One region of the Alkalihalobacillus phoenicis genome, then DNA from elsewhere that is predicted to be linked to it. Evidence: predicted binding sites of a transcription regulator. Region 1 holds the regulator's gene; the other holds the start of a gene.
What was found. The regulator CtsR, encoded in region 1, represses protease genes until heat stress. The targets are predictions, from matches to a motif close to ATGGTCAATAAAGGTCAAACA.

Region 1 (15,280 bases):
CATATGATGTTACTTTTTAACGAATATCATGTATGACACCTTTTAGTCTATGGCAAAAAGCCAGGAGATTATGACAGCCCCTGGCTTTTATTATAACTTTTGTACATCTTTAGGTGAGTGAACACTAGGGCTATTATTCTTTCACTGATGCACACTTATCATTCACTGAACCAATCGACTTTTTCGACTCCACCTATTTACTTGTTAAACCTTTGCGTCCTCTTTTGTGACAACGTATAAGGCATCATCCTTCACATCAATTACCGCTTTTTGCCCTTTAGAAATCGTTCCTTTTAGAAGCTCTTCTGAAAGACGATCTTCCACTTGTTTTTGTAAGGCACGACGTAATGGACGGGCCCCGTACTCTGGGTCATAGCCAATATCGGTAATTTTATCTAATGCTTTTTCCGTTAATTCTAATTCAATGCCTTGTTCATAAAGACGTTTCTTTAATTGTTCGGCCATTAAATTTGTAATTTCACGGACATGTTTTTTCTCTAATGAGTGGAAAACAATAATTTCGTCGATACGGTTCAAAAATTCTGGACGGAAGCTACGTTTTAATTCACCCATTACTTTATCTTTCATATCCTTATACTCTTGACCTTCACTTTCAATCGCAAAGCCAAGGTATTTATTACGTTTTAAAGCACTTGCTCCAACGTTTGAAGTCATAATAATCGCTGTGTTTCTAAAATCAACTGTACGACCTTTTGAATCCGTTAAACGTCCATCCTCAAGTACTTGCAACAAGATGTTGAATACTTCAGGGTGGGCTTTTTCAATTTCATCTAACAAGATAACCGAATAAGGCTTACGACGAACCTTCTCCGTTAATTGGCCACCTTCCTCATGACCTACATATCCAGGAGGAGAACCAACCAAACGACTTGTCGCATGTTTTTCCATATACTCAGACATATCAATTCGAATGACAGAATCCTCATCACCAAACAGTGTTTCAGCAACGGCACGGGCTAATTCGGTTTTTCCGACTCCTGTTGGCCCTAAGAAAATAAAGGAACCAATCGGTCGTTTTGGATCTTTAAGCCCGGCTCTCGCACGGCGTACGGCTTTTGAAATAGAAACAACTGCTTCTTCTTGCCCAACCACACGACCATGAAGAATTTCTTCCATTCGTAGTAAGCGCTCCGTTTCTTCCTCAGCTAATTTCGAAACAGGTACTCCTGTCCAGCTCGCTACAACTTGTGCGATATCATCGACAACTACTTCTGTATTTTCTTGGCCTTGCTTTTTCTTCCATTCATTTTTCATTTCATCGACTTCTTCTCGTAAACGTTGCTCAGAATCTCTTAATGAAGCAGCCTTCTCAAACTCTTGGCTTTGAACCGCAGCATCTTTTTCTTTACGAGTCTCTTCTAATCTTTGCTCTAACTCTTTTAAGTTAGGTGGTGCTGTATAAGAACGTAAACGCACTTTCGATGCCGCTTCGTCAATTAAATCAATCGCTTTATCTGGTAAAAAACGATCCGTAATATAACGATCTGATAGTTTTACAGCTTCAGAAATCGCATCATCTGTAATCGTCACACGATGGTGGGCCTCATAACGGTCCCTCAATCCGGTTAAAATTTGAATCGATTCTTCCAGAGTTGGTTCATTTACTTGAATTGGTTGGAAACGGCGCTCAAGAGCCGCATCCTTTTCAATATATTTACGATACTCATCTAAAGTCGTGGCCCCAATACATTGTAATTCTCCACGGGCTAAAGAAGGTTTTAAAATATTGGAAGCATCAATCGCTCCTTCTGCCCCACCAGCCCCGATTAATGTATGAAGCTCATCAATGAATAAAATGACATTGCCTGCTTGGCGAATTTCATCCATGACTTTTTTCAAACGGTCTTCAAACTCACCACGGTATTTTGTTCCCGCCACAACCGTACCCATATCAAGAGTCATTACTCGTTTATTTCGTAGCGTCTCAGGTACTTCATTGGCAATAATCGATTGAGCTAACCCTTCTGCAATCGCCGTTTTACCGACACCTGGCTCCCCAATTAAAACGGGGTTGTTTTTGGTACGGCGGCTCAGAACTTGAATCACTCGCTCAATTTCTTTGCTACGACCGATAACAGGGTCTAATGCGTCTTCTCGTGCAATCGCCGTTAAATCACGGGCTAAACTGTCTAAAGTAGGCGTGCTTGCATGACTTGCTGCCCCACTTTGCTGAGAGGAGCTCCCTACTTCGTTACTACCTAATAGCTGTAGTACTTGCTGACGGGCTTTATTTAAGCTCACTCCTAAATTATTTAAAACTCGCGCTGCTACCCCTTCGCCTTCACGGATTAACCCTAATAAGATATGCTCCGTGCCAACATAGGAATGACCAAGCTTACGAGCTTCATCCATCGATAATTCAATTACTTTTTTCGCACGAGGTGTATAATGTATCGTTTTGGACCCTTCTTGGCCTTTGCCAATTAAAGTCTCAACTTCTTTTTGGATTTTTTCAGAACCTAACCCTAAAGCTTGTAAGGCCTTTGCCGCAATTCCTTCTCCCTCACGAATTAATCCAAGAAGAATATGCTCTGTGCCAATATTATTGTGCCCTAAGCGAATCGCTTCTTCTTGTGCCAATGCTAATACTTTCTGTGCTCGCTCTGTAAAACGTCCAAACATCATTGACGTCCACCTCCATCATTAATTATCTGTCTTTTCCTCTAACAATAATCGCTCGCGTATTAATGCTGCTCGCCGCTCATCACGTTGATCAGCATTCAATACATCCCCTGCAAACTGTTGTAAGAAGCCGGGTTGGGTTAAAATCATTAACTCGTTGAGTATATTCCCTGAAATCCCTTCGATTAACCCTAAATCAATTCCTAATCTGACATCTGATAATCGTTGGGTTGCTTCTTTAGATTCTATGATCCGGCTATTAGATAAAATCCCATATGAGCGATAAACTCGATCTTCAAGCTGAAGCTTAGAATTTTCCATTAAATACTGCCGAGCCGATTTCTCCTGATGGATCAGTTGTAAAACGACTCCCCGTAAGTCTTCCACGATATCTTTTTCGGATTTTCCTAACGTCAACTGATTGGAAACTTGAAATAGGTTACCTAAAGCTTCGCTACCTTCCCCATAAATTCCTCTAACAACTAAACCTAATTGATTAATTGCTGGTAAAATTCTATTTAATTGTTGGGTCATAGCTAAAGCCGGTAAGTGCATCATCACAGATGCTCGTAACCCTGTCCCTACATTTGTTGGGCAACTCGTTAAATAACCATGTGTCTCGTCAAATGCATAAGTTAATTGCCCTTCCAACCAATCATCGATAGAACTTGCCGTTTCTAACCCCTTTAATAGCTGAAACCCAGGAAATAAACATTGTATTCGAAGATGATCCTCTTCATTCAACATAATACTTACCGATTCATCTTCACTTAATAATACGGCTCCACACTTAGATTGTTCCGCTAAACTAGGACTGATCAAATGTTTTTCTACAAGGACTCGCTTTTCATTTACCCGTAGTTCATCCATTAATAAAAGCTCAACAGGACCAATTTTTTCATTTTCTTTCTCTTGTAATGCCTGCTCCACATACTTCACAATCGCGTGAGACTCTTCTGTCGACGCTAATAAAGGAAATTTAAATTGCTTTAAGTTTCTCGCTAAGCGCATTCTACTGCTTAACACAATTTCAGATTCACATCCAGACTCTTTCATCCAAGGACTAATGGCTTCAGAAATAAAACGTTGGAGTGACATTAGCTCATCCCTCCTCTTGATTATTTAATTGGGCCGTTATTTTTTTCATTTCATCACGAATATGGGCTGCCTGTTCAAACTCTTCATGTTCAATATGTTTTTTCATCTCTTCTTTTAATGCATTGATTTTTCGTTTAAGCTGAATACTTCCACCAATTCGATTAGGTATTTTCCCTGTATGTGCTTTGTTGCCGCTATGAACCCTTTTTAAAATAGGCTCTAATTTGCTTTGAAAGCTTTCGTAACAATTCGCACATCCAAACCTACCGATTCTTGTAAACTGCTCATAAGTCATCCCACAGTTTTCACAAGTTAAATTATGAATCTGGGCTGCCTTCCCTTGTACAGGTTGCTCAAAATTTAATAATCCTGATAATAATTGATGAATAGAGAAGCTATTCGTTCCAGGGAATTGCTCCCCTTTTTCACGAGCACATTGCTCACATATATGGAATTCTGTTTTTTCACCGTTAATAATCTTCGTAAAATGTAATGTAGCCGGTCTTTCTTGACAATCTTGGCACTTCACCACTCATCACCACCTCACATCAGTCTTCGGTATCAATATACTTTAATGTGTTTAGCATCGCCCTTAATAAATTAGCCCGAATTTCATCTCTATGTTGAATCGACGTCTGAAAATTCGTTCTCTCCATAACACTTAACATTAAGTTACTTTCTCTTTTGGTAATCGCCTGCTCTTCATACAAACGAATAATGATATTTTCAGCCGCTTGCTGATCAATCCCTCTACCAATTAATTGAATAATTTGATCAAACAAGGCCATCTCGTTATGAGGACGGACTTTAATGATTCTAATATAACCGCCGCCCCCTCGTTTACTTTCAACTAAATACCCTTTTTCAATCGTAAAACGAGTGCCGATCACATAATTAATTTGGGAAGGTACACATTGAAATTGACGAGCCAACTCACTTCGCTTTATTTCGACAATATCTCCATCACTATTTAAGAGAATTTTCTTTAAATAGCCCTCAATAATATCTGAAATATTTTTCAACTTCACCCCTCCCCTCTATACAACAATTGACATAAACCTACATTTTTTGACTTTGACTATCTTTGACTATATGTACATTATAAGCAACAGCCAAAAAAAGTGCAACAAACTTACACCACCTAGTATAGCCATACGTTTTTGGAAACATTCTTTAACAACTCTACATAACAAAAAAACCAGTAATTACTAAATAACTGGTTTTTTGGCTAACTATGCAATTACTTTAAACGCTGTAACTTCCCATAAGTAAAGGAACGCCATAACCATTCTAACGGTCCATATTGAAAGTATTTTAACCATACATAACTATTGATAAGCTGAAGAGAGAAGATCATGACACTCAGCCCTATTCCTATTCTTAGATTGATTTCACCAAACAACCCAGCACCCACAAAAATTGAAATTCCTATTATAGACTGTATTAAATAATTAGTTAAAGCCATACGGCCAACATACTTAAATGGACTTAGGCTCTTTGCCCAAAACCTATGTTGCAGTAGGAATAATAAGCTAGTAAGATAAAACAAGGATACACTTAGCCCACTAATCGTTATCATAGTTTGTAAATAGATATGAGTCAAAACACCCAAGTTAAACAAATCTAAGTGTAATAAAACAATAAAAATTGAAATCGGCAAACTAATAATTAAAGTAATCCACCAGACATACTTAAGAAAACGTTTATTCGTCTGGAAATTACTAATGAGATTTCGTTTACCAATATAAAGTCCAACAAGAAACATATAAAAAGCTGATAAGATAGAAAAGGGTAAATTCTCTAAAATCGGTATAAACTCATGATGAAATCGATACTTTATCCACTCCATATAGTTCGAATCCTGGTAATAGTCAATCGCCCGCTCTACCTTTTCAGTACCCTCTGCTTGTAAAACGAGTAATTCTTTCTCTACTTCCACTGGAGATGCAAAGAAATTCAATGATAACAGACTTATTAAAACTACCGTAAGAACCCACCATGTAATAAGCAAAGCTTTGGAGCTTTGTTTATAAAAAATGATTAGAAGAAAACCCGCTAATGCGTATGTAAGCAAAATATCTCCATACCATAGTAAAATAATATGAATGAACCCTATTATCGCTAGGAAAAGTAATCTTCGAACATACATCCTAACATAAGGTTTTCCCTTTTCTTCCCCGTTTTTCATAAATATATAAAAGCCTAAACCAAATAATATTGAAAAGATCGAAAAGAACTTTGTTTCAATAAATACATCTAATAATATTCGCAGCCACTGATCAGTAGTTGATAATGGAAAGGTTACAAAATTAAGATCAGCTATTAATTTTGGTGTTTGAAACAAAGGCATATTTACTAATAAAATTCCAAATAAAGCGATACCTCTTATGATATCTAATGAATCTATTCTAGTATTAAGATTTTTTATCAACATGGTTAGAATATTTTCCCTTTCCGATATAAACTTTACTATTTAATTTGCTTTTATCAACAACATCTTTCCAAATTTGCATTGATCAGAAAATATAAATTATTCAATTTTCGATCTTTTCTACTTATAATTATAGTCTATAAAATTTTCTAATTGGCTCAGTCTGAAGGCTGATTTTATCTTTTAATATGGTTTCTTTTAGTTCTCATCCCCCTAATTTATTGTTTTAGTCGAGGCAGAACTCTTCAGCGCCTGAGCGTTCTCTTTATGCATAAAAAAAGCACATCCCTATTGGAATGTGCTTTATCTGCCTGGCAACGTCCTACTCTTGCAGGGGGAAGCCCCCAACTACCATCGGCGCTGAAGAGCTTAACGGCCGTGTTCGGCATGGGAACGGGTGTGACCTCTTCGCTATCGCCACCAGACTTTTGACGTCCGATCCCCTATGAAGGGTCTCTTCGTCAAATAGACGTGATGTCTATTGAATTGTTGAGAGGATTCTCTCAAAACTAGATAATCGATAAAACATGATGTCAAGAATAATAATGGATAAGTCCTCGACCGATTAGTATCTGTCAGCTCCACGTGTCGCCACGCTTCCACACCAGACCTATCAACCTCATCATCTCTAAGGGGTCTTACTGGATTAACTCCATGGGAAATCTCATCTTGAGGGGGGCTTCATGCTTAGATGCTTTCAGCACTTATCCCTTCCACACGTAGCTACCCAGCGATGCTCCTGGCGGAACAACTGGTACACCAGCGGTGTGTCCATCCCGGTCCTCTCGTACTAAGGACAGCTCCTCTCAAATTTCCTGCGCCCGCGACGGATAGGGACCGAACTGTCTCACGACGTTCTGAACCCAGCTCGCGTACCGCTTTAATGGGCGAACAGCCCAACCCTTGGGACCTACTTCAGCCCCAGGATGCGATGAGCCGACATCGAGGTGCCAAACCTCCCCGTCGATGTGGACTCTTGGGGGAGATAAGCCTGTTATCCCCAGGGTAGCTTTTATCCGTTGAGCGATGGCCCTTCCATGCGGAACCACCGGATCACTAAGCCCGACTTTCGTCCCTGCTCGACTTGTAGGTCTCGCAGTCAAGCTCCCTTTTGCCTTTGCACTCTACGAATGATTTCCAACCATTCTGAGGGAACCTTTGGGCGCCTCCGTTACTGTTTAGGAGGCGACCGCCCCAGTCAAACTGCCCACCTGACACTGTCCCTGAACCGGATCACGGTCCGAGGTTAGAATGTCAGCACAGTCAGGGTAGTATCCCACCGACGCCTCCACCGAAGCTAGCGCTCCGGCTTCCAAGGCTCCTACCTATCCTGTACAAACTGTACCAACATCCAATATCAAGCTACAGTAAAGCTCCATGGGGTCTTTCCGTCCTGTCGCGGGTAACCTGCATCTTCACAGGTACTATAATTTCACCGGGTCTCTCGTTGAGACAGTATCCAAATCGTTACACCATTCGTGCGGGTCGGAACTTACCCGACAAGGAATTTCGCTACCTTAGGACCGTTATAGTTACGGCCGCCGTTTACTGGGGCTTCAATTCAGAGCTTCTCCCGTAAGGGATAACCCCTCCTCTTAACCTTCCAGCACCGGGCAGGTGTCAGCCCCTATACTTCGCCTTGCGGCTTCGCAGAGACCTGTGTTTTTGCTAAACAGTCGCTTGGATCTTTTCACTGCGGCTCTCTCAGGCTATTCACCTTAATAGAGCACCCCTTCTCCCGAAGTTACGGGGTCATTTTGCCGAGTTCCTTAACGAGAGTTCTCCCGAGCGTCTTAGAATTCTCTTCTCGCCTACCTGTGTCGGTTTACGGTACGGGCACCTCTCACCTCGCTAGAGGCTTTTCTTGGCAGTGTAGAATCAGGAACTTCGGTACTAAATTTCCCTCGCCATCACAGCTCAGCCTTCGCGAGAAGCGGATTTGCCTACTTCTCAGCCTAACTGCTTGGACGCACATATCCATCAGTGCGCTTACCCTATCTTTCTGCGTCCCCCCATTACTCAAACGGTGAGGAGGTGGTACAGGAATTTCAACCTGTTGTCCATCGCCTACGCTTTTCAGCCTCGGCTTAGGTCCCGACTAACCCTGAGCGGACGAGCCTTCCTCAGGAAACCTTGGGCTTTCGACGGAGGGGATTCTCACCCCTCTTTTCGCTACTCATACCGGCATTCTCACTTCTAAACGCTCCACCAGTCCTCACGATCTGACTTCGCTGCATTTAGAACGCTCCCCTACCACTTACACCTGAAGGTGTAAATCCATAGCTTCGGTGATACGTTTAGCCCCGGTACATTTTCGGCGCAGAGTCACTCGACCAGTGAGCTATTACGCACTCTTTAAATGGTGGCTGCTTCTAAGCCAACATCCTGGTTGTCTAAGCAACTCCACATCCTTTTCCACTTAACGTATACTTGGGGACCTTAGCTGATGGTCTGGGCTGTTTCCCTCTTGACTACGGATCTTAGCACTCGCAGTCTGACTCCCGAGGATAAGTAATTGGCATTCGGAGTTTGACTGAATTCGGTAATCCTGTGGGGACCCCTAGTCCAATCAGTGCTCTACCTCCAATACTCTCACCTCGAGGCTAGCCCTAAAGCTATTTCGGGGAGAACCAGCTATTTCCGAGTTCGATTGGCATTTCACCCCTACCCACACCTCATCCCCGCATTTTTCAACATGCGTGGGTTCGGGCCTCCATTCAGTGTTACCTGAACTTCACCCTGGACATGGGTAGATCACACGGTTTCGGGTCTACGACGGCGTACTCATTCGCCCTATTCAGACTCGCTTTCGCTACGGCTCCGCTTTATCAGCTTAACCTTGCACGACATCGTAACTCGCCGGTTCATTCTACAAAAGGCACGCTGTCACCCATTAACGGGCTCCAACTAGTTGTAGGCACACGGTTTCAGGATCTCTTTCACTCCCCTTCCGGGGTGCTTTTCACCTTTCCCTCACGGTACTGGTTCACTATCGGTCACTAGGGAGTATTTAGCCTTGGGAGATGGTCCTCCCGGATTCCGACGGGGTTTCACGTGTCCCGCCGTACTCAGGATCCACTCTGGAGGAAACGAAGTTTCGGCTACGGGGTTGTTACCCTCTTCGACGGACCTTTCCAGGTCGCTTCACCTACTTCGTTTCTTTTTGACTCCGTATAGAGTGTCCTACAACCCCAAGAGGCAAGCCTCTTGGTTTGGGCTGATTCCGTTTCGCTCGCCGCTACTCAGGAAATCGCATTTGCTTTCTCTTCCTCTGGGTACTTAGATGTTTCAGTTCCCCAGGTCTGCCTTCTCATACCCTATGTATTCAGATATGGATACCATCCTATTAAAGATGGTGGGTTCCCCCATTCGGATATCCCCGGTTCAAAGCTTACTTACAGCTCCCCGAGGCGTTTCGCCGTTCGTCGCGTCCTTCTTCGGCTCCTAGTGCCAAGGCATTCACCGTGCGCCCTTTCTAACTTAACCATTTTGGTTGCAAATCAACGTAAAAATAAATTTACCGTTGCTTTTGGCCAAATTTGACTTGCGATTTTCGATGAATCGAATCTCGTTGGTCGTATTATCAAAGGTTTGATATGAATTCTTGACATTCTCGTTCGTCTATCGTTATAGACTCCGATGAATTAATCATGTTTATCTTATTATCTAGTTTTCAAAGAACCACTTGGCTGCGAATCAACGGCGGATTTCTTCGTCCATTTCCTTCTTCCGATTCTCACGTGCTAAAGCACGCTCCGATTCTCCAGAATTTCATGTCCTCGAACTCCTTGTTGCTTCTTGCCAACAGACTTAGATGTTCGATATTCTCAAACGTCTTAGCTGTTTTAAATTTGAAAGATTAGCTCTTTCAAAACTGAACAAAAAGACCGAAGCGCCTTACACATCAAAGATGTATAAGTTCGACTAGAGTTAAATACTCCATAGAAAGGAGGTGATCCAGCCGCACCTTCCGATACGGCTACCTTGTTACGACTTCACCCCAATCATCTGTCCCACCTTAGGCGGCTGGCTCCAAAAGGTTACCCCACCGACTTCGGGTGTTACAAACTCTCGTGGTGTGACGGGCGGTGTGTACAAGGCCCGGGAACGTATTCACCGCGGCATGCTGATCCGCGATTACTAGCAATTCCGGCTTCATGTAGGCGAGTTGCAGCCTACAATCCGAACTGAGAATGGCTTTATGGGATTGGCTCGACCTCGCGGTTTTGCTGCCCTTTGTACCATCCATTGTAGCACGTGTGTAGCCCAGGTCATAAGGGGCATGATGATTTGACGTCATCCCCACCTTCCTCCGGTTTGTCACCGGCAGTCACCTTAGAGTGCCCAACTTAATGCTGGCAACTAAGATCAAGGGTTGCGCTCGTTGCGGGACTTAACCCAACATCTCACGACACGAGCTGACGACAACCATGCACCACCTGTCACTTTGTCCCCCGAAGGGGAAAGCTCTATCTCTAGAGTGGTCAAAGGATGTCAAGACCTGGTAAGGTTCTTCGCGTTGCTTCGAATTAAACCACATGCTCCACTGCTTGTGCGGGCCCCCGTCAATTCCTTTGAGTTTCAGCCTTGCGGCCGTACTCCCCAGGCGGAGTGCTTAATGTGTTAACTTCGGCACTAAGGGCATCGAAACCCCTAACACCTAGCACTCATCGTTTACGGCGTGGACTACCAGGGTATCTAATCCTGTTTGCTCCCCACGCTTTCGCGCCTCAGCGTCAGTTACAGACCAGAGAGTCGCCTTCGCCACTGGTGTTCCTCCACATATCTACGCATTTCACCGCTACACGTGGAATTCCACTCTCCTCTTCTGTACTCAAGTCTCCCAGTTTCCAATGACCCCTCGGGGTTGAGCCCCGATATTTCACATCAGACTTAAAAGACCGCCTGCGCGCGCTTTACGCCCAATAATTCCGGACAACGCTTGCCACCTACGTATTACCGCGGCTGCTGGCACGTAGTTAGCCGTGGCTTTCTGGTTAGGTACCGTCAAGGTGCCGACCTATTCGAACGGCACTTGTTCTTCCCTAACAACAGAGCTTTACGATCCGAAAACCTTCATCACTCACGCGGCGTTGCTCCGTCAGACTTTCGTCCATTGCGGAAGATTCCCTACTGCTGCCTCCCGTAGGAGTCTGGGCCGTGTCTCAGTCCCAGTGTGGCCGATCACCCTCTCAGGTCGGCTACGCATCGTCGCCTTGGTAAGCCATTACCTTACCAACTAGCTAATGCGCCGCGGGCCCATCCCGTAGTGATAGCCGGAGCCATCTTTTACAAAAGAACCATGTGATTCCTTTGATTATCCGGTATTAGCACCGATTTCTCGATGTTATCCCAGTCTACAGGGCAGGTTGCCCACGTGTTACTCACCCGTCCGCCGCTAACCTCTGGGAGCAAGCTCCCTTTGGTTCGCTCGACTTGCATGTATTAGGCACGCCGCCAGCGTTCGTCCTGAGCCAGGATCAAACTCTCCGTTAAAGGATAAGCTGATTCGCTCATTTTTGCTGGCTAGCTTCAGTTTTCACTGAAGTTCCATTTGCATTGATTTCTCAATGACTAACATTGACGAGATACCTTGTATCTCTTTAATTCGCTTGGCTTTTGTTCAGTTTTCAAAGAACTCGTTTCGCTTTAATAGCGACTTGATTAGTGTAACAAAATCATCTTTGTTTTGTCAACAACTTTTTTAATTTTTTTTGGTGGAGCCTAGCGGGATCGAACCGCTGACCTCCTGCGTGCAAAGCAGGCGCTCTCCCAGCTGAGCTAAGGCCCCATTTTAGATGGTCGGGAAGACAGGATTTGAACCTGCGACCCCCTGGTCCCAAACCAGGTGCTCTACCAAGCTGAGCCACTTCCCGTTTTATTCGTTTTAAAATATAATGGCGCGCCCTGAGAGATTCGAACTCCCGACCTTTTGATTCGTAGTCAAACACTCTATCCAGCTGAGCTAAGGGCGCTTATATATTTTAAATGGTGCCGAGGGCCGGACTTGAACCGGCACGGTAGTCACCTACCGCAGGATTTTAAGTCCTGTGTGTCTGCCAATTCCACCACCCCGGCTATTGACAACCTATGGAGCGGAAGACGGGATTCGAACCCGCGACCCCCACCTTGGCAAGGTGGTGTTCTACCACTGAACTACTTCCGCTCGTATATAAATGCGGGTGAAGGGACTTGAACCCCCACGTCATAAGACACTAGATCCTAAGTCTAGCGCGTCTGCCAATTCCGCCACACCCGCAAATTGTAAAATGGTGAGCCATGAAGGACTTGAACCTTCGACCCTCTGATTAAAAGTCAGATGCTCTACCGACTGAGCTAATGGCTCATCTTACGATGCCGGCCAGAGGACTTGAACCCCCAACCTACTGATTACAAGTCAGTTGCTCTACCAATTGAGCTAGGCCGGCAAAATTAAATGGTGGAGGATGACGGGATCGAACCGCCGACCCCCTGCTTGTAAGGCAGGTGCTCTCCCAGCTGAGCTAATCCTCCAAATATATCTGCCTGGCAACGTCCTACTCTTGCAGGGGGAAGCCCCCAACTACCATCGGCGCTGAAGAGCTTAACGGCCGTGTTCGGCATGGGAACGGGTGTGACCTCTTCGCTATCGCCACCAGACTTTTGACGTCCGATCCCCTATGAAGGGTCTCTTCGTCAAATAGACGTGATGTCTATTGAATTGTTGAGAGGATTCTCTCAAAACTAGATAATCGATAAAACATGATGTCAAGAATAATAATGGATAAGTCCTCGACCGATTAGTATCTGTCAGCTCCACGTGTCGCCACGCTTCCACACCAGACCTATCAACCTCATCATCTCTAAGGGGTCTTACTGGATTAACTCCATGGGAAATCTCATCTTGAGGGGGGCTTCATGCTTAGATGCTTTCAGCACTTATCCCTTCCACACGTAGCTACCCAGCGATGCTCCTGGCGGAACAACTGGTACACCAGCGGTGTGTCCATCCCGGTCCTCTCGTACTAAGGACAGCTCCTCTCAAATTTCCTGCGCCCGCGACGGATAGGGACCGAACTGTCTCACGACGTTCTGAACCCAGCTCGCGTACCGCTTTAATGGGCGAACAGCCCAACCCTTGGGACCTACTTCAGCCCCAGGATGCGATGAGCCGACATCGAGGTGCCAAACCTCCCCGTCGATGTGGACTCTTGGGGGAGATAAGCCTGTTATCCCCAGGGTAGCTTTTATCCGTTGAGCGATGGCCCTTCCATGCGGAACCACCGGATCACTAAGCCCGACTTTCGTCCCTGCTCGACTTGTAGGTCTCGCAGTCAAGCTCCCTTTTGCCTTTGCACTCTACGAATGATTTCCAACCATTCTGAGGGAACCTTTGGGCGCCTCCGTTACTGTTTAGGAGGCGACCGCCCCAGTCAAACTGCCCACCTGACACTGTCCCTGAACCGGATCACGGTCCGAGGTTAGAATGTCAGCACAGTCAGGGTAGTATCCCACCGACGCCTCCACCGAAGCTAGCGCTCCGGCTTCCAAGGCTCCTACCTATCCTGTACAAACTGTACCAACATCCAATATCAAGCTACAGTAAAGCTCCATGGGGTCTTTCCGTCCTGTCGCGGGTAACCTGCATCTTCACAGGTACTATAATTTCACCGGGTCTCTCGTTGAGACAGTATCCAAATCGTTACACCATTCGTGCGGGTCGGAACTTACCCGACAAGGAATTTCGCTACCTTAGGACCGTTATAGTTACGGCCGCCGTTTACTGGGGCTTCAATTCAGAGCTTCTCCCGTAAGGGATAACCCCTCCTCTTAACCTTCCAGCACCGGGCAGGTGTCAGCCCCTATACTTCGCCTTGCGGCTTCGCAGAGACCTGTGTTTTTGCTAAACAGTCGCTTGGATCTTTTCACTGCGGCTCTCTCAGGCTATTCACCTTAATAGAGCACCCCTTCTCCCGAAGTTACGGGGTCATTTTGCCGAGTTCCTTAACGAGAGTTCTCCCGAGCGTCTTAGAATTCTCTTCTCGCCTACCTGTGTCGGTTTACGGTACGGGCACCTCTCACCTCGCTAGAGGCTTTTCTTGGCAGTGTAGAATCAGGAACTTCGGTACTAAATTTCCCTCGCCATCACAGCTCAGCCTTCGCGAGAAGCGGATTTGCCTACTTCTCAGCCTAACTGCTTGGACGCACATATCCATCAGTGCGCTTACCCTATCTTTCTGCGTCCCCCCATTACTCAAACGGTGAGGAGGTGGTACAGGAATTTCAACCTGTTGTCCATCGCCTACGCTTTTCAGCCTCGGCTTAGGTCCCGACTAACCCTGAGCGGACGAGCCTTCCTCAGGAAACCTTGGGCTTTCGACGGAGGGGATTCTCACCCCTCTTTTCGCTACTCATACCGGCATTCTCACTTCTAAACGCTCCACCAGTCCTCACGATCTGACTTCGCTGCATTTAGAACGCTCCCCTACCACTTACACCTGAAGGTGTAAATCCATAGCTTCGGTGATACGTTTAGCCCCGGTACATTTTCGGCGCAGAGTCACTCGACCAGTGAGCTATTACGCACTCTTTAAATGGTGGCTGCTTCTAAGCCAACATCCTGGTTGTCTAAGCAACTCCACATCCTTTTCCACTTAACGTATACTTGGGGACCTTAGCTGATGGTCTGGGCTGTTTCCCTCTTGACTACGGATCTTAGCACTCGCAGTCTGACTCCCGAGGATAAGTAATTGGCATTCGGAGTTTGACTGAATTCGGTAATCCTGTGGGGACCCCTAGTCCAATCAGTGCTCTACCTCCAATACTCTCACCTCGAGGCTAGCCCTAAAGCTATTTCGGGGAGAACCAGCTATTTCCGAGTTCGATTGGCATTTCACCCCTACCCACACCTCATCCCCGCATTTTTCAACATGCGTGGGTTCGGGCCTCCATTCAGTGTTACCTGAACTTCACCCTGGACATGGGTAGATCACACGGTTTCGGGTCTACGACGGCGTACTCATTCGCCCTATTCAGACTCGCTTTCGCTACGGCTCCGCTTTATCAGCTTAACCTTGCACGACATCGTAACTCGCCGGTTCATTCTACAAAAGGCACGCTGTCACCCAT
Region 2 (15,280 bases), 1.0 Mb from region 1:
CGATTTTGTTGAAAGCGAATAGCATTTAATTTTATCATTTTATTTTTAAGAGATTTGGACAACTTGTATGAACCTTATGTTTTAAAAAGCACAGCTACTGACTTGATTCAGTAGACTGTGTTTTTTATTATGAGTGTGGATAAGTATAAAGACGCATAGCTATTTTAAACAAAAACTGGGGGTAATGTGCATAAACATGTGGATAATTATAAGAATTATCAGAATATTATAGTGATTGTGTATAAGTTTTAGTCAAATAAGAGCAGAATTTTATAAAAAGGAGTTTTTATTGTGGATAATTTGCGAATCACTGATGGAAGTCGGGGGTGGTGTGTAATTTAGAGTGAGAAACGCCATCCATCCGCATTTGGCCGAGGGTGATGTGTAAATAAGACCGAGAAACGCCGCCAATCCCTATTTGACTACGCTTGATATCTTGATATGTGCAGCAAATAAAGCTAATGAAAGCAAACGAATCTTCAAGAAATGAAAAAACGACTACGCACTTTAAGAGTGAGTAATCGTTTTATTAAATAAAAGGTGTTCATTTACGATAGTGTTTGGTAGCTGTTTATCAAACAAGTTTTTTATTAACTAGAGTTTTATCTAGCAATTAGCTTGATTTAATAATATCGTCGATGAGGCCGTATTCTTTTGCTTTTTCAGCTGTCATGAAGTTATCACGATCTGTATCACGCTCGATTACTTCTAAAGGCTGGCCAGTTCGTTCAGCTAAGATTTCGTTTAATGTTTGACGCATTTCTAAAATACGACGAGTATGGATTTCAATGTCAGTTGCTTGACCACGTGTTCCACCTAATGGTTGGTGAATCATCACTTCACTGTTTGGAAGAGCATAACGTTTGCCTTTTTCACCTGCTGAAAGAAGGAATGCACCCATTGAGGCAGCCATACCGATACAAATCGTTGAAACTTTTGGTTTAATAAAATTCATTGTATCGTAAATGGCCATACCAGCTGTGATAGAACCACCAGGGCTATTAATATAAAGTGAGATATCCTTGTCTGGATCCTCAGCGTTTAAGAATAGCAACTGTGCTACGATTGAGTTTGCGACATTGTCATCAATCGCGGAACCTAACATAATAATACGATCTTTTAAAAGGCGTGAATAAATGTCATAGGCACGTTCACCACGATTTGTTTGTTCGATAACTGTAGGAATTAAATTCATAAGAAAAGCCTCCTTTAAATTTGAATAACTGTTTCATTTGGTAGAGGTGATTTATGTACATCATACCTAAAAGGTCAAAGAAGGTCAAATGTTTTACCTCTCCTTATCATAACTATTCATGATTACTCTTTAAAATCCCTTCTTACAGCATAGCCGAATTTAGAAAAAATGAAACCAAAAAGCGAGCATAATTTCATTTTTGATAGAAAACTAAGGGAAATAGGAATCATAGAAGCCGAATGAAGCCAAAAGAGAAGAGAGCTTTGGCCGAGCCGCAAAGGGAATCAAAGGCCGCCAATGAGTCCCGAAGCGATCGAATAAAAGCCGCAAAGGGAATCAAAGGCCGCCAATGAAGCCCGAAGCGATCGAATCAGAGCTGCAAAGGGAACCAAAGGGCGTCACTGATGCCAAAAGGAATCGAATCAAAGCCGCAAAGGGAATCAAAGGGGGTCAATGATGCCAAAAGCGATCGAATCAGAGCCGCAAAGGGAACCAAAGGGCGTCACTGATTCCAAAAGTGAGCGAATCAGAGCCGCAAAGGGAATCCAAGAGCGTCAATGAAGCCCAAAGCGATTGAAAAAGAGCCGCAAAGGGAATCAAAGGACCTCAATGAAGCCAAAAGCAATCGAATCAAAGCCACAAAGGGAATCCAAGAGCGTCAATGATGCCAAAAGCGAGCGAATCAGAGCCGCAAAGGGAATCAAAGGACCTCAATGAAGCCAAAAGCAATCGAATCAAAGCCGCAAAGGGAATCAAAGGACCTCAATGAAGCCAAAAGCAATTGAATCGAATCCACAAAGGGAACCAAAGAGCGTCAATGAAGCCCAAAGCAATCGAATCAGAGCCGCAAAGGGAATCAAAGGACCTCAATGAAGCCAAAAGCAAGCGAATCAGAGCTGCAAAGGGAACCAAAGAGCTCCAATGATTCCAAAAGCACCTGAATCAAAGCCTCAAAGGAACCATAGCGGCTCGTATCACCGATAGGACCCTTAGCTTCGTTTCTGATAATAGGTTTGGCGGTAATCACTTGGTGTGACACCGACGATACGTTTAAAGACCTTTGCGAAGTATTTATCATGTTGATAACCTACTGCTTCGGCTACTTCGTACACTTTAAGGTTTGGATTTGCTAAGAGCTCTTTCGCTTTTTTTATACGGAAATTCATTAAATAATCGGTAATCGTTTGGTTAAATTCCTGTTTGAACTTCCGTGAAATGTATTCTCTACTTAGGTAAAAATGCTCTGAGATTTCTTGCAAACTAATTTCATAATGGTAGTGACTCTCAATATAAGAAGCAACCTTTCCCATATTCGTTTGTGCTTGCTCGCCAAGTGTTGCGACTAAATCAAGTAGTTGGAAAAAGTCCTCTCTTTTTTCGCGCTTAAAGTGATGAAAGGAAAATCGCCCATCCCCGGTCCAATAAAGTTGACGTTGTGTGGGCAGTTCTTCTTTTTGTAGCCAGTGAGAGCGTAAAATATCAAAGTGGTTTTCCCAGTTTTTCAGAAAACGTAAGGTAATATTGTGATTTTTTTCAATCGATTCAAAAATGGAATGAAGCAAAAGGTCGAGTTGTTGTTTATGCCCACTTTCGATTGTCCACTTCAATTCATCTTTATAATCTAATAAAAGCCATTTTCTTTTATGAGGAGCTGTCGGTGAGTCCATTTCTTTATTAATCAAATTATCGGAAGCTAATTTGGTCGAGGCTTTAAGGTAGCTTTCCTTTGGGTGAGTATGAGCTGGGCCAATTACATAATGTGGCTTTATTTGATAACGACTCCATAACGCTCTTTTCACTTGAGTCAGTGCGGACTCTAGCTGCCGAGAAGAATGACTAATAAACACAAGTTCTTCCTCATTTTCTAAATGGGAAAAAACGTACCCAGCTTGTTCTCGGTCCATAATCGGTTTTGCGATTGCTAGAAGTTCAGTAACCGCAAGCTCTCCATGCCCTTCAAAAATAAAAGATTTTAACATCGTCATCGAAAAAATCGCGACGGTTAATGGCTGGGACTCGATGTCGAGCTGAAATTCTCGTTGAAAAAAATCGAGTTCACTTTGAGTCCATTCTGTTGTCGTTACAAGCTTTGTTAACCATTTGTCACAATAAATAGGATGAATTTCGCTGACGACTTTTTCTTTTTCTTGCTCTAATTCTTTTGCCTTTTTCTGCTGTAAAACTTCATCGACTGCTCGAGCCAAGACCTCGTTTAATTCAGTTGGGTCGATCGGTTTTAATAAATAGTCAAAGCTCCCAAATTTAATCGCATTTTTCATATATTCAAAGTCATCATAACCACTTATTACGATTGTTTTCGCATTTAAATGAGATTGATTAAGCCACTTAAGAAGCTCAACACCATTTGTTTTTGGCATTCTCATATCCGTAAAGATAATATCTGGTTTTTCTGTGGTAATGATTTGACGAGCTTCGTCTCCATTTTCTGCTTGTAAGATCGTATCAATCTTAAAACGTGACCAATTGGCTAGGAGTAACAAACCTTCTCGAACATGCCTCTCATCGTCTACTATGATCGCCTTCAAGAATCTCACCCTCCATCTTGATTGGTAATGTGATTCGAACGTTAAATCCACCAGTTTGAATGTTTTCTAAAGACATCTCGGTATGCTCGCCATAATAGAGCTTTAAACGGCGATACACATTTTGTAAGCCAATGCCTGTTCCACTATTGCTAACCATATTTTGATTAGTCGCCAGCTGTGTGTTAATCATTTCTAATCTTTCTTCGGAAACTCCAAGACCATTATCTTGAATTTCGATCACGATTTTATCTTTGTGCTTATTACAAGTAACAGAAACGATTCCAACGACTTCGTGGCTATCAAAGCCATGGTTAAAGTAGTTTTCCACGAGTGGTTGTAAAATCATTTTCGGGACATATACCTCTTTGACGTCATTTTTAATAATAATCGAGTAATCTAATTTATCTTCAAAGCGTTGTTTTTGTAAAAGCAGATAAGAAGAAAGATAATCGAGCTCTTGTGATAAGGTCACCATTGATTCAGATGTATTAATGCTGTAGCGCATGATTTTCGATAAATCGGTAATGAGTGTATAAACCTTAGGAGCATCACTTTTTAACGCCAGTGTCCCGATTGATTGTAGGGCATTATAAAGGAAGTGCGGATTAATTTGCGACTGTAAAACTTTCAGTTGATTCGTTTTATTTTCGATTTCTAATTTATATTCACGGTTAATGAGCTGATCCATCTTTTTCACCATTGATTTAAAACTATCTCCAAGTTCACCGATTTCATCATTACCAAGCGAGTGGAATTGGACTTTCATATTGCCTTTTTTGACTTCATTTATATTTTTGACTAGGACGGTTAAAGGGTTTGTAATTTTAAAGGAAACAAATAAGGTAGCGACAATGACTAAGAATAGCCCTAACATTCCGAAAATGATATTAATAAAAGCTACATTATAAGCACTTTCGAATAAGGTGCTCGCAGGAATGATTTTTATCAGCTTCCAGCCACCGCGAGATTCAGCGATTGTATCATAAATTAAGACAAACGGTTCATTCGATTCAGACCACTCTAAAACACCACTTTTTTGTTCGTGCAATAGCACTTCGGAAATCCAATCTTGTTCCTTTCTTTCGTTTAATATTGGGGAGGACTGATAAACAAAATCGCCCTCGGTCGTGACAATAAAAAGTTCTTCATTCCCTTCTGTATATAAATGTTCACTTAATTCAACAAGCTTCCGTCCGTTAATTTGCAAGGAAATATAAGCGAGAATATCTTCAGATGGAACGTTTTGTAAAGAGCGGTGTAAGCTAAAAGAATGATGGGGGTTTTTCCCTTCATTCGGTTTGATATATAGATTAAAAGGGCTTTCGCTTGCTTGCTCATAAAAGGAAAAATTCAAATCCTTTCGTTGTTCTGAATAAATGACCGAAGATTGTTTAGAAGTGGTAATAAATTGGCTGTTCTTTTCAATAAATAAATCGACGGATTCAATGCTTTGATCAGCGTACAAAATCGTTTGTAATACTTGGTTTACGGAACGAACAGATATAGGTTGTTCTCTTAAGTTAGCTGACTTTAAATAGCTAATAAATTCAAGGTTGTTATAAACAGATAAGGTTAGATTATTAAGTTCCTTTACATAACTATCGATGTTGACTTTCCCTTGATAAAGGAGATTGACATTTTCCTCAATCGCCTGATCTTTTAATGATTCCTTTGTATATAAAAAAGTGACCACGATCGAGGCACCGAACGGAATAATCGTAAATAATAATAAAAGAGTAATTAATTTTTGCCGAATGCTAGATTTCAGTTTGAACACCTCTTCCAACATTTAAATCTATCTTTAAGTATAAAGTAGAAAGCATACCTAAGATAGATATGCTTTCTAAATATATTTTGTTAGAAGATATTCGGATCCATTATTTTAAATTTTGCCAAGTGGAATCCATTCTTTCGAGAACCGTATCGTAATCAATTTGACCGGCTACATACTCTTGGATAATGGCAGCGAAGTCTTGGTTCGCACCGTCTGGCCATCTAAACCAGTTCCAAGGTAATGTTTGATCGTCTGATGAATATTCTAAAATGACTTCACCTAATGCGCCTAACCCTGTTGGTTCGATATGGTCAAAGGCTGGTATAAAAGCAAATTCTTCTGTCATAAAGCGTTGACCTGTTTCAGAAGATACCATCCAGTCTAATAGTAATTTCGCTTCTTCAATATGTGGAGAGTTTTTATTAACTGCCCAGTTGTTTGGAACGCCAATTGGTAATCTCGCATCACCGTTATCATCTAATGAAATAGGGAGAATGCCCATGTTCATCTCTGGATTCAGTTCATAAATCATATTTTCAATCCAGTTTCCTTGTTGAATCATGGCTGTTTCACCTGTTGCAAAATAAGTTACTTGAGAATTATAATCGGTCGTTAGCGGATTTGAGTTTCCATATTCAATTTCTAAATCAACTAAACGTTGAAAATCAATAAACTTCTGGTTGTTTGCCATCGTTTCAGTGCCTTCTGATAATGCATCAATAAAAGCAGCTGGATCGTCTTGTTCAGCAAATGGGATGTTTAATAAATGTTGACCAATGACCCACCACTCCGCATATCCAGCAGAGAAAGCCGTAATGTCATTTTCTTCTAGTTTTTGAACAGCAGCCAGTAATTCAGAATAAGTAGTTGGCTCTTCCGTGATGCCGGCTTCTGCAAATAAATCTTTGTTGTAAATAAATCCATATCCTTCAAGGTTAACGGGCATTCCATAAAGTTTGCCGTCTGTATCAGTCATCGGTACCGCTCCAATAGGAAGGAGGTGCTCAACCCAAGGTTCGTCTGATAAATCAGCTAGATGTTCTTTCCATAATCCGAGCTCTGTAAAGCCTCCATTATTGAAAATATCCGGTTGTTCGCCTGAAGCAAACTTCGCTTTTAACGCAGCACTATAATCAGCACCACCACCAACTGTTTCTAATTGGACACGAATGTTTGGATGTTCCTCATGAAATTCTTGTAGCATTTCAAGTAATTGGTCGGCAATTTCCACTTTAAATTGGAACATGTTTAAGGTTACAACCTCATCACTACTACTTGAGCCACCTTGATCCCCATCTGTTGTAGAAGAGCCATCTGTCTCATCTGAACCACAAGCACTTAATAATCCTACCGCTAAAATTGATGTAAAAAACCACTTTGTTAACTTCTTCATATTCGGTAACCTCCCCTTTAATTGTACTATTTAATTTGTAGTAAAAACTACAAAATGGATAACGTTATTTAATCGAACCCGCGGCGATTCCTTTAATAATATGCTTCTGTAAAAATAAGAAGAAAATGATAACTGGAGTAATCCCTAGAACTAATGCAGCTAATCCCATATCCCACTGTTTTGTATACTGAGCAAAAAATGAGCTCGTGGCGAGTGGGATCGTTCTTAAGTTTGGATCTTGTAGAACAAGAAGTGGTAATAAGTAATCATTCCAAATCCACAATGTATTTAAAATAACGACTGTAACGGTAATCGGTTTTAACAAAGGAAAGACGATATTCCAAAAAACTCGAAACTGTGAACAACCATCTATACGTGCGGATTCCTCAATTTCAATCGGCACAGTCTTAATAAAACCGTGATAAAGAAATAAGGAAAGCGGGACACCAAAGCCGAAATACATAATGACAATGCCAGGAAGGCTATTCATAATGCCAATCATGCCACCCCATTTAACGAGTGGAATCATCACCGCTTGAAAGGGAATGACCATGGCCGAGACAAACATAATAAAAAGAATTTTGCTAAACTTTCCTGGAGTCCTAACCATTTTCCAAGCCGCCATTGAACTAATCACGACAAGACCGATATTACTTAAAACAGTGATAATAAATGAGTTAAAGAAAGCCTTTGGAAAATTAATAATCTGCCAAACCTTTACATAGTTTGAAAACAAAACTTCTTTCGGTAAGGCCGCCGAATTAACTAATATTTCCGAGAAACTTTTTAAAGAATTGACAATAACAAAGTAAAAGGGAATGAGGAAAATAAGCGCGATAACGATCGCAATAACCTCTAGTAAAAACGTTCGTTTCGTATAGTGCATTAAGCTTCAACCTCCCTTTTCTTTGTGATCGATACTTGAATCGTGGTGAATATCGCGACAACTAGGAAAAAGAGAATCGATTTAGCCGAGCCAATTCCGTAGTTATTCATCGTAAATGCTTCATTATAAATGTTAATCGCAACAGATTCGGTCGAGTTAAATGGGCCACCACCTGTTAAGGAAAGGTTTAAGTCAAAGATTTTAAAGGCCATTGAAATCGTTAAAAACAAACAAATCGTAAAAGCTGGCAAGACAAGCGGAATGATAATTTTTCTAAGAAGCTGGAAGGCATTCGCCCCATCAATTTTTGCGGCTTCTATTAGAGAACGATCCAATCCTTGTAACGCGGCAACATAAATGACCATCATATACCCACTAATTTGCCAAGCGAAGACAATAACAATGCCCCAAAAAGCGGTGTTGGCATCTCCTAACCAAGGTTGTTGAAAAAAGCCAATATTGGTCATCTCGCCAATAACGGCAAAACCACGAACAAAGATAAACTGCCAAATGAATCCGAGTAAAAGTCCACCAATGACATTCGGTAAAAAATAGACGGTTCTTAATAGGTTTTTCGTTTTAAGTGCCGCATTTAAAATAAGAGCTAACGTAAAACCAATTGCATTACTAATCAAAACAGCGGCAATCATAAATTTTGTTGTGAAAAGAAACGAGTTAAAGAAACGAGTATCATTTGTAAAAATCCTTATATAATTATCAAGCCCAACCCATTCAACTGTTGAACTGATCCCATTCCATGAAGTGAAGGAATAATAAACCCCCATCCCAAACGGAATCATCTGAATCATGATAAAAAATAACAACGCAGGACCAACAAATGCCAAATACCCAATCATCGAACGTGTTCGTCTTTTTTTCGCTGCTTTTGTCATTAACGAATCATTAAGTCGAGCATGCGATTTCTCTTTTTTGGTCACTAATGCCACACGCCAGCACCTCCTCTTTTAAGTAAAAATCGAGTTAAATATGAGTGAAGTTACGTATATAAATTGTTAATTACTAGAATGTTAGCGGTTGCTTTTGGTTGTAACCGCTTACAGTTATTAATTATAAGGACAAATGTCTAAAAAGAATATCCACTCAGTTGACTAAAGAGGTGCACTGTATTGACCTATGTCAATTGAGGCAACATAGGGGGGCAATGAAGTCGGAAGCAGTTGAAAAAGAGCCACAAAGGGAATCAAAGGGAGTCAATGAAGTCGGAAGCAGTTGAAAAAGAGCCGCAAAGGGAATCAAAGGGGGTCAATGAAGCCCAAAGCGATTGAATCAGAGCCGTAAAGGGAATCAAAGGGAGTCAATGAAGTCGGAAGCAGTTGAAAAAGAGCCGCAAAGGGAATCAAAGGGCCACAATGAAGCCCAAAGCCATCGAAAAAGAGCCACAAAGGGAATCAAAGGGAGTCAATGAAGCCCAAAGCCATCGAAAAAGAGCCACAAAGGGAATCAAAGGGAGTCAATGAAGCCAGAAGCCATCGAAAAAGAACCGCAAAGGGGAGCAAAATCCCCACCCCACCCTGATCCAGCTCCCCCATATTTGCTCGTAGTACATAAAAAAGAGTACAATAAATTAAATAGGAGTTGAGTTAATCATGGTGCAAGTAGAAGTGATGTCAAAAAATCATTGTCCACTATGTGTGGAGGCAATTGCGGAGCTAAGAAATCTTCAGAAAGAAATTGACTTTGAGATTAAAGTCACGGATATTTATCAGGATGATGTCCTTTTGGAAAAGTATCAAATTATGATTCCTGTTGTTTTAGTTGGAGGAAAAGAAGTGGGCTATGGGCATATTTCTGCATTAGATGTTCGGGAAGCGATAAAAAAAATGAAATAATCAGGTTTTATTTGTTCCGTAATTGGTTATATTAGAATAGTAATGAATGAAGTAATAAAATTAATCGATCATTTACTGAATATTTAGCTTGTATCTGGATTAAATTATTGATAAAATGGGATTGAAGACAGGGAGATTATTTTTTACTCTTATCGGGACGTAAAATGTCACGGTGGGACGTGTTGAGACCCAATGTGTGATGAACCGAAAAAATTCATGCACTTGAATGTATTTAAGAGTAAATTTATATTTTTTTGTTTTCGTGGGACGTAAAATGTCATAGCGGGACTGTTTTTGACCCGTGACGTCACTTAACTATTCAAAACGGGCATTAGGAAGTCAAAAGGAGCTTTGTATATGAGGTCTTTAATCACGTTACAAAAACAATTATTGCCTGATGTGCTTGATGTGATGGTGAAGCGCTATAGAATTTTACAAAACATTCGATTGATGCAACCGATCGGAAGGCGCAGTTTATCGGCCAATATTCAATTATCAGAACGTGTATTAAGAAGCGAAGTGACGTTTCTGAAAGATCAAAGGCTCGTTGATTTTACGACTGCTGGTATGAGCTTAACGGAACAAGGCGAAAGATTATTTCTTGAATTAGAAGAGATGATGAAAGAGCTTCTTGGTTTAAGCAGTTTAGAGAAAGAACTCGAGCAGCGACTTGGGGTACCTAAAGTAATTGTTGTTTCAGGTGATAGTGATGAGAATGATTGGGTGAAGCATGAATTAGGTCAGGCGACTTCACTTGAATTAAGCTCCCGTCTCAAGCCAAAAGATGTTGTAGCTGTTATGGGTGGGACGACTTTAGCCGCTGTCGCACGTATGATGACAGCTGATGCTAAAAATCGAGAAGTTGTTTTTGTACCAGCACGAGGTGGTCTCGGTGAGAAGGTTGAGAATCAGGCGAATACAATTAGTGCAGAGTTCGCTAGTCGAGCAGGAGCCCAGTATCGTTTGTTGCATGTTCCGGACCAACTGAGTGAAGAAGCGTATTCTTCCTTGATTTTAGAGCCGTCGGTGCAAGAGATTTTAACGATTATCAAATCCGCTTCTGTTGTTATCCACGGAATTGGAGATGCAGAAACGATGGCCGCACGAAGAAATTCGAAAGTGCCTTCCCTCCAAAAATTAATAGACAATCATGCTGTTGGTGAAGCATTTGGTTATTATTTTGATGAAAACGGGAAGAGTATTTATAAGCAACGAACGATTGGTTTGCAGTTAGATGAACTGGACCAAGACAAGTATGTAATATCGGTCGCAGGTGGTCATTCAAAGGCCAAAGCGATTGCAGCATATGTAAGAAATCGCCCAAGTGATGTATTGGTAACAGACGAAGGGGCGGCAAGAAGTTTACTTGATTTATAAAAAAGTTAGATAAGAGGGGATTTCCTTAAGGTGGGTGTTTTAACACATCGATCATGAATGTAGTCGGTCATTCCCTTTTTGATATAAATTTTTCAAATAAAATTGGATGGAAATTATAGGAGGAGATTTATCATGGCAACGAAAATTGGTATTAATGGTTTTGGAAGAATTGGACGTAATGTATTCCGTGCAGCTTTAAACAACCCAAATGTAGAGGTAGTGGCAATCAATGACTTAACGGATGCCCAAATGTTAGCACACTTATTAAAGTATGATACTGTTCACGGTCGACTAGATGCAGAAGTTGAAGTTAAAGAAGATAACTTAGTTGTAAATGGTCAAGTGATTAACGTTTCTGCTGAGCGTGACCCAGCAAAATTAGCATGGGCTGACCGTGGTGTTGAAGTTGTTATTGAATCAACTGGATTTTTCACAAAACGTGCGGATGCAGCGAAACATATCGAAGCAGGTGCTAAAAAAGTTATTATCTCAGCTCCAGCATCTGATGAAGATATTACTGTTGTTATGGGTGTTAACGAAGACAAGTATGACGCTGCTAACCACAACGTTATCTCAAATGCATCTTGTACAACAAACTGCTTAGCTCCATTTGCGAAAGTATTAAACGATAAGTTTGGCGTACGTCGTGGAATGATGACAACTGTTCACTCTTATACGAATGATCAACAAATCTTAGACTTACCACATAAAGATTACCGTCGTGCTCGTGCAGCTGCGGAGAATATCATTCCAACATCTACTGGTGCTGCAAAAGCGGTAGCGTTAGTTCTTCCTGAATTAAAAGGGAAATTAAATGGTGGAGCAATGCGTGTTCCAACACCTAACGTTTCATTAGTAGATTTAGTAGCTGAACTTGATAAAGAAGTAACGGCAGAAGAAATCAATGCAGCATTTAAAGAAGCAGCTGAAGGTCAATTAAAAGGAATTCTTGGTTACAGCGAAGAGCCATTAGTTTCTGGTGACTATAATGGCAATGCTCATTCTTCTACTATCGATGCTCTTTCAACAATGGTTATGGAAGGTAACATGGTAAAAGTTATTTCTTGGTATGACAACGAATCAGGTTATTCACACCGTGTTGTTGACCTTGTTGATTATATTGCTAGTAAAGGCTTATAATCTAATTTGATAGTGGAAAATGGGGAGTAGATTTTTTCTAGCTCCCCTTTCCATTGATCAGGGATAGCTGTTTGAAAAAATTGGTAGGCTAAAGGAGGTCGTATGCTCATGAATAAACAAACGATTCGTGATCTAGACTTAAATGGTAAAAAGGTTTTTTGTCGCGTTGATTTTAATGTGCCAATGAAAGATGGCGTCATTACAGATGAAACTCGTATTCGTGCCGCGATTCCAACAATTAATCTTTTAGTAGAAAAAGGGGCAAAGGTTATTTTAGCTAGCCACCTTGGACGTCCAAAGGGTGAAGTGGTTGAGGAATTACGTTTAACTCCTGTGGCAAAAAAACTAAGTGAGCTTCTTGGTAAGGATGTCAAAAAAGTTGATGTCGCTTATGGTGAAGAGGCAAAAGAAGCAGCAAACGGTCTCAATGATGGTGAGATTTTAGTATTAGAAAATGTTCGTTTTTACCCAGGAGAAGAGAAAAATGATCCTGAGTTAGCCAAAGAGTTTGCGAAATTAGCAGATGTGTATGTAAATGATGCATTTGGAGCTGCTCACCGTGCCCATGCTTCGACAGAAGGGATTGCTCATCATTTACCAGCAGCAGCCGGTCTTTTAATGGAAAAAGAGCTCGATGTGTTAGGAAAAGCTCTTCTAACTCCAGAACGACCTTTTACAGCGATTATCGGTGGAGCGAAAGTAAAAGATAAAATTGGTGTCATTGAAAGCCTGCTAGAAAAAGTGGATAACCTTATTATCGGTGGTGGACTAGCTTACACTTTTATTAAAGCACTAGGACACGACATTGGAAAATCTCTTCTAGAAGAGGATAAAATTGATTTAGCTAAATCCTTTATGGAAAAAGCAAAACAAAATGGTGTTCATCTTTATTTACCAACAGATGCCTTAGTTGCAGATGATTTTGCTGAAGATGCCAATACAAAAGTCGTACCAATTGATTCGATTCCATCTGATTGGGAGTCTTTAGATATTGGACCAGAAACGATTGCTACATATCAAAAAGTTGTAAGTGAATCTAAACTCGTTATTTGGAATGGCCCAATGGGTGTATTTGAAATAAATACGTTCGCTAATGGAACAAAAGGTGTGGCTAATGCCTTAGCAGAAAGTGAAGCGTATTCTGTTGTTGGTGGTGGAGATTCAGCCGCAGCCGCAGAAAAGTTTGGAGTCGCGGACAAGATGAGTCATATTTCTACAGGTGGCGGTGCATCCCTTGAGTTTATGGAAGGGAAAGAACTTCCAGGAGTTGTCGCGTTAAACGACAAATAATGAAAGCAAGTAGTTAGAAGAATATAATTTTAAACGATTGGATGAGGTGAAATTATGCGTAAGCCAATTATTGCAGGAAACTGGAAAATGAATAAAACACTTGGAGAGGCCAAAGCGTTTGTTCAAGAAGTGAAGTCAAACATTCCAGCAAATAGTGAAATAGATGCTGTTATTTGTTCACCAGCCCTTTTCCTAGAAAGTTTAGTAAAAGAAGCAGAAGGAACAGAATTAAAAATCGGAGCACAAAATGTTCATTTTGAAAACAGTGGAGCTTTCACAGGTGAAGTTAGCCCAGCTGCCTTAGCTGATATGAACGTTGATTATGTTATTATCGGGCATTCAGAGCGTCGTGAAATGTTTGCTGAAACAGACGAAACAGTGAATAAAAAAGTTCATGCTGCTTTTGCCCATAACTTAGTACCAATTATGTGTTGCGGAGAAACAGATGAAGAACGTGAAGCTGGAAAAACGAATGATGTTGTCAAAACACAAGTAGAAGCGGGCTTAGCTGGACTAACGGTTGAACAAGTGAAAGAAACAGTAATCGCTTATGAACCAATTTGGGCAATTGGAACAGGAAAATCGTCTTCAGCAACTGATGCCAATGAAGTATGCTCATACATTCGTAAAGTCGTTGCAGCGGCGTTTAATACAGAAGCAGCAGATGCGGTTCGTATTCAGTATGGTGGCAGTGTAAAACCAGCCAATATTGCGGAGTACATGGCTCAGTCTGATATTGATGGAGCCCTTGTTGGTGGTGCGAGTTTAGAAACGGATTCCTTCCTTTCACTTGTGGAGGCAGGAAAATGAGTAAAAAACCAGTAGCCTTAATCATCCTTGATGGTTTCGCCTTAAGGGATGAAGTAAAAGGAAATGCCATTGCTCAAGCGAAGAAGCCAAATTTTGATCGCTACTGGAATCAGTTCCCACATGCAACGCTAGAAGCACAAGGGGAAGCAGTTGGTTTACCAGAAGGACAAATGGGGAACTCTGAAGTAGGTCATCTAAATATTGGAGCCGGACGTATTGTTTATCAAAGTTTGACACGAGTTAATTTATCGATTCGTGAAGGCGAATTTTTTGGGAATGAAACGTTAAATAATGCGATGGCACATGTGACAGAAAAAAATAGTGCCCTTCATTTATATGGCCTGTTATCTGATGGGGGAATCCATAGTCATATTGAACATTTATTTGCGATTTTACAACTAGCTAAAACACGCAATGTCGAAAAAGTGTATATTCATGGATTTTTAGATGGACGAGATGTTGGTCCAACGACATCTGAGATTTATATCAAACATTTAGAGGCAAAAATGGCGGAGCTTGGAATCGGAGAAATCGCTACCTTGCACGGTCGTTATTATGCAATGGACCGTGATAAGCGCTGGGACCGTGTCGAGAAATCGTACCGAGCAATGGTCTACGGTGACGGTCCAAGTTACCGCTCGCCAGTTGAGGCGATTCAAGATAGCTATGGGAATTCGGTCCATGATGAATTTTTAATTCCGTCTGTTATGACCAAAGAAGACGGCTCACCGGTTGCGAAAATTGAAAATGATGATGCGATTATTTTCTTTAATTTCCGCCCAGACCGTGCGATTCAAATGTCGCAAGTTTTCACAAATGAAGACTTCCGTGGTTTTGAACGTGGAGGGAGTCATCCGACAAACATTCATTATGTATGTTTAACTCAATTTAGTGAAACGGTAAAAGGGTTTGTTGCGTTTAAGCCGACAAATCTTGATAATACGTTAGGGGAAGTACTCTCACAGCAAAATTATAGGCAACTTCGAATTGCTGAAACGGAAAAATATCCGCATGTTACG

Region 2: a site for CtsR is predicted at 1,266-1,286, ahead of clpP (ATP-dependent Clp endopeptidase proteolytic subunit ClpP). Genes of this name have one in related genera too.

What each region holds. Positions count from the first base shown of each region.
Region 1 is NZ_CP154853.1:3,974,432-3,989,711, forward strand. Features, by position in the region: gene clpC (ATP-dependent protease ATP-binding subunit ClpC) at 205-2,646, opposite strand; gene AA0017_RS18750 (protein arginine kinase) at 2,665-3,741, opposite strand; gene AA0017_RS18755 (UvrB/UvrC motif-containing protein) at 3,746-4,270, opposite strand; gene AA0017_RS18760 (CtsR family transcriptional regulator) at 4,290-4,763, opposite strand; gene AA0017_RS18765 (DUF418 domain-containing protein) at 4,982-6,175, opposite strand; rRNA gene rrf (5S ribosomal RNA) at 6,482-6,597, opposite strand; rRNA gene AA0017_RS18775 (23S ribosomal RNA) at 6,718-9,658, opposite strand; rRNA gene AA0017_RS18780 (16S ribosomal RNA) at 10,118-11,668, opposite strand; tRNA gene AA0017_RS18785 (tRNA-Ala) at 11,888-11,963, opposite strand; tRNA gene AA0017_RS18790 (tRNA-Pro) at 11,972-12,048, opposite strand; tRNA gene AA0017_RS18795 (tRNA-Arg) at 12,071-12,147, opposite strand; tRNA gene AA0017_RS18800 (tRNA-Leu) at 12,162-12,250, opposite strand; tRNA gene AA0017_RS18805 (tRNA-Gly) at 12,264-12,338, opposite strand; tRNA gene AA0017_RS18810 (tRNA-Leu) at 12,350-12,431, opposite strand; tRNA gene AA0017_RS18815 (tRNA-Lys) at 12,443-12,518, opposite strand; tRNA gene AA0017_RS18820 (tRNA-Thr) at 12,528-12,600, opposite strand; tRNA gene AA0017_RS18825 (tRNA-Val) at 12,610-12,685, opposite strand; rRNA gene rrf (5S ribosomal RNA) at 12,696-12,811, opposite strand; rRNA gene AA0017_RS18835 (23S ribosomal RNA) at 12,932-15,280, opposite strand, start outside.
Region 2 is NZ_CP154853.1:110,782-126,061, forward strand. Features, by position in the region: gene AA0017_RS00480 (HPr family phosphocarrier protein) at 1-22, shown strand, start outside; gene clpP (ATP-dependent Clp endopeptidase proteolytic subunit ClpP) at 614-1,195, opposite strand; gene AA0017_RS00490 (response regulator transcription factor) at 2,185-3,741, opposite strand; gene AA0017_RS00495 (cache domain-containing sensor histidine kinase) at 3,716-5,530, opposite strand; gene AA0017_RS00500 (ABC transporter substrate-binding protein) at 5,619-6,908, opposite strand; gene AA0017_RS00505 (carbohydrate ABC transporter permease) at 6,973-7,794, opposite strand; gene AA0017_RS00510 (carbohydrate ABC transporter permease) at 7,794-8,687, opposite strand; gene AA0017_RS00515 (glutaredoxin family protein) at 9,402-9,644, shown strand; gene AA0017_RS00520 (sugar-binding transcriptional regulator) at 10,002-11,021, shown strand; gene gap (type I glyceraldehyde-3-phosphate dehydrogenase) at 11,154-12,161, shown strand; gene AA0017_RS00530 (phosphoglycerate kinase) at 12,270-13,451, shown strand; gene tpiA (triose-phosphate isomerase) at 13,506-14,261, shown strand; gene gpmI (2,3-bisphosphoglycerate-independent phosphoglycerate mutase) at 14,258-15,280, shown strand, end outside.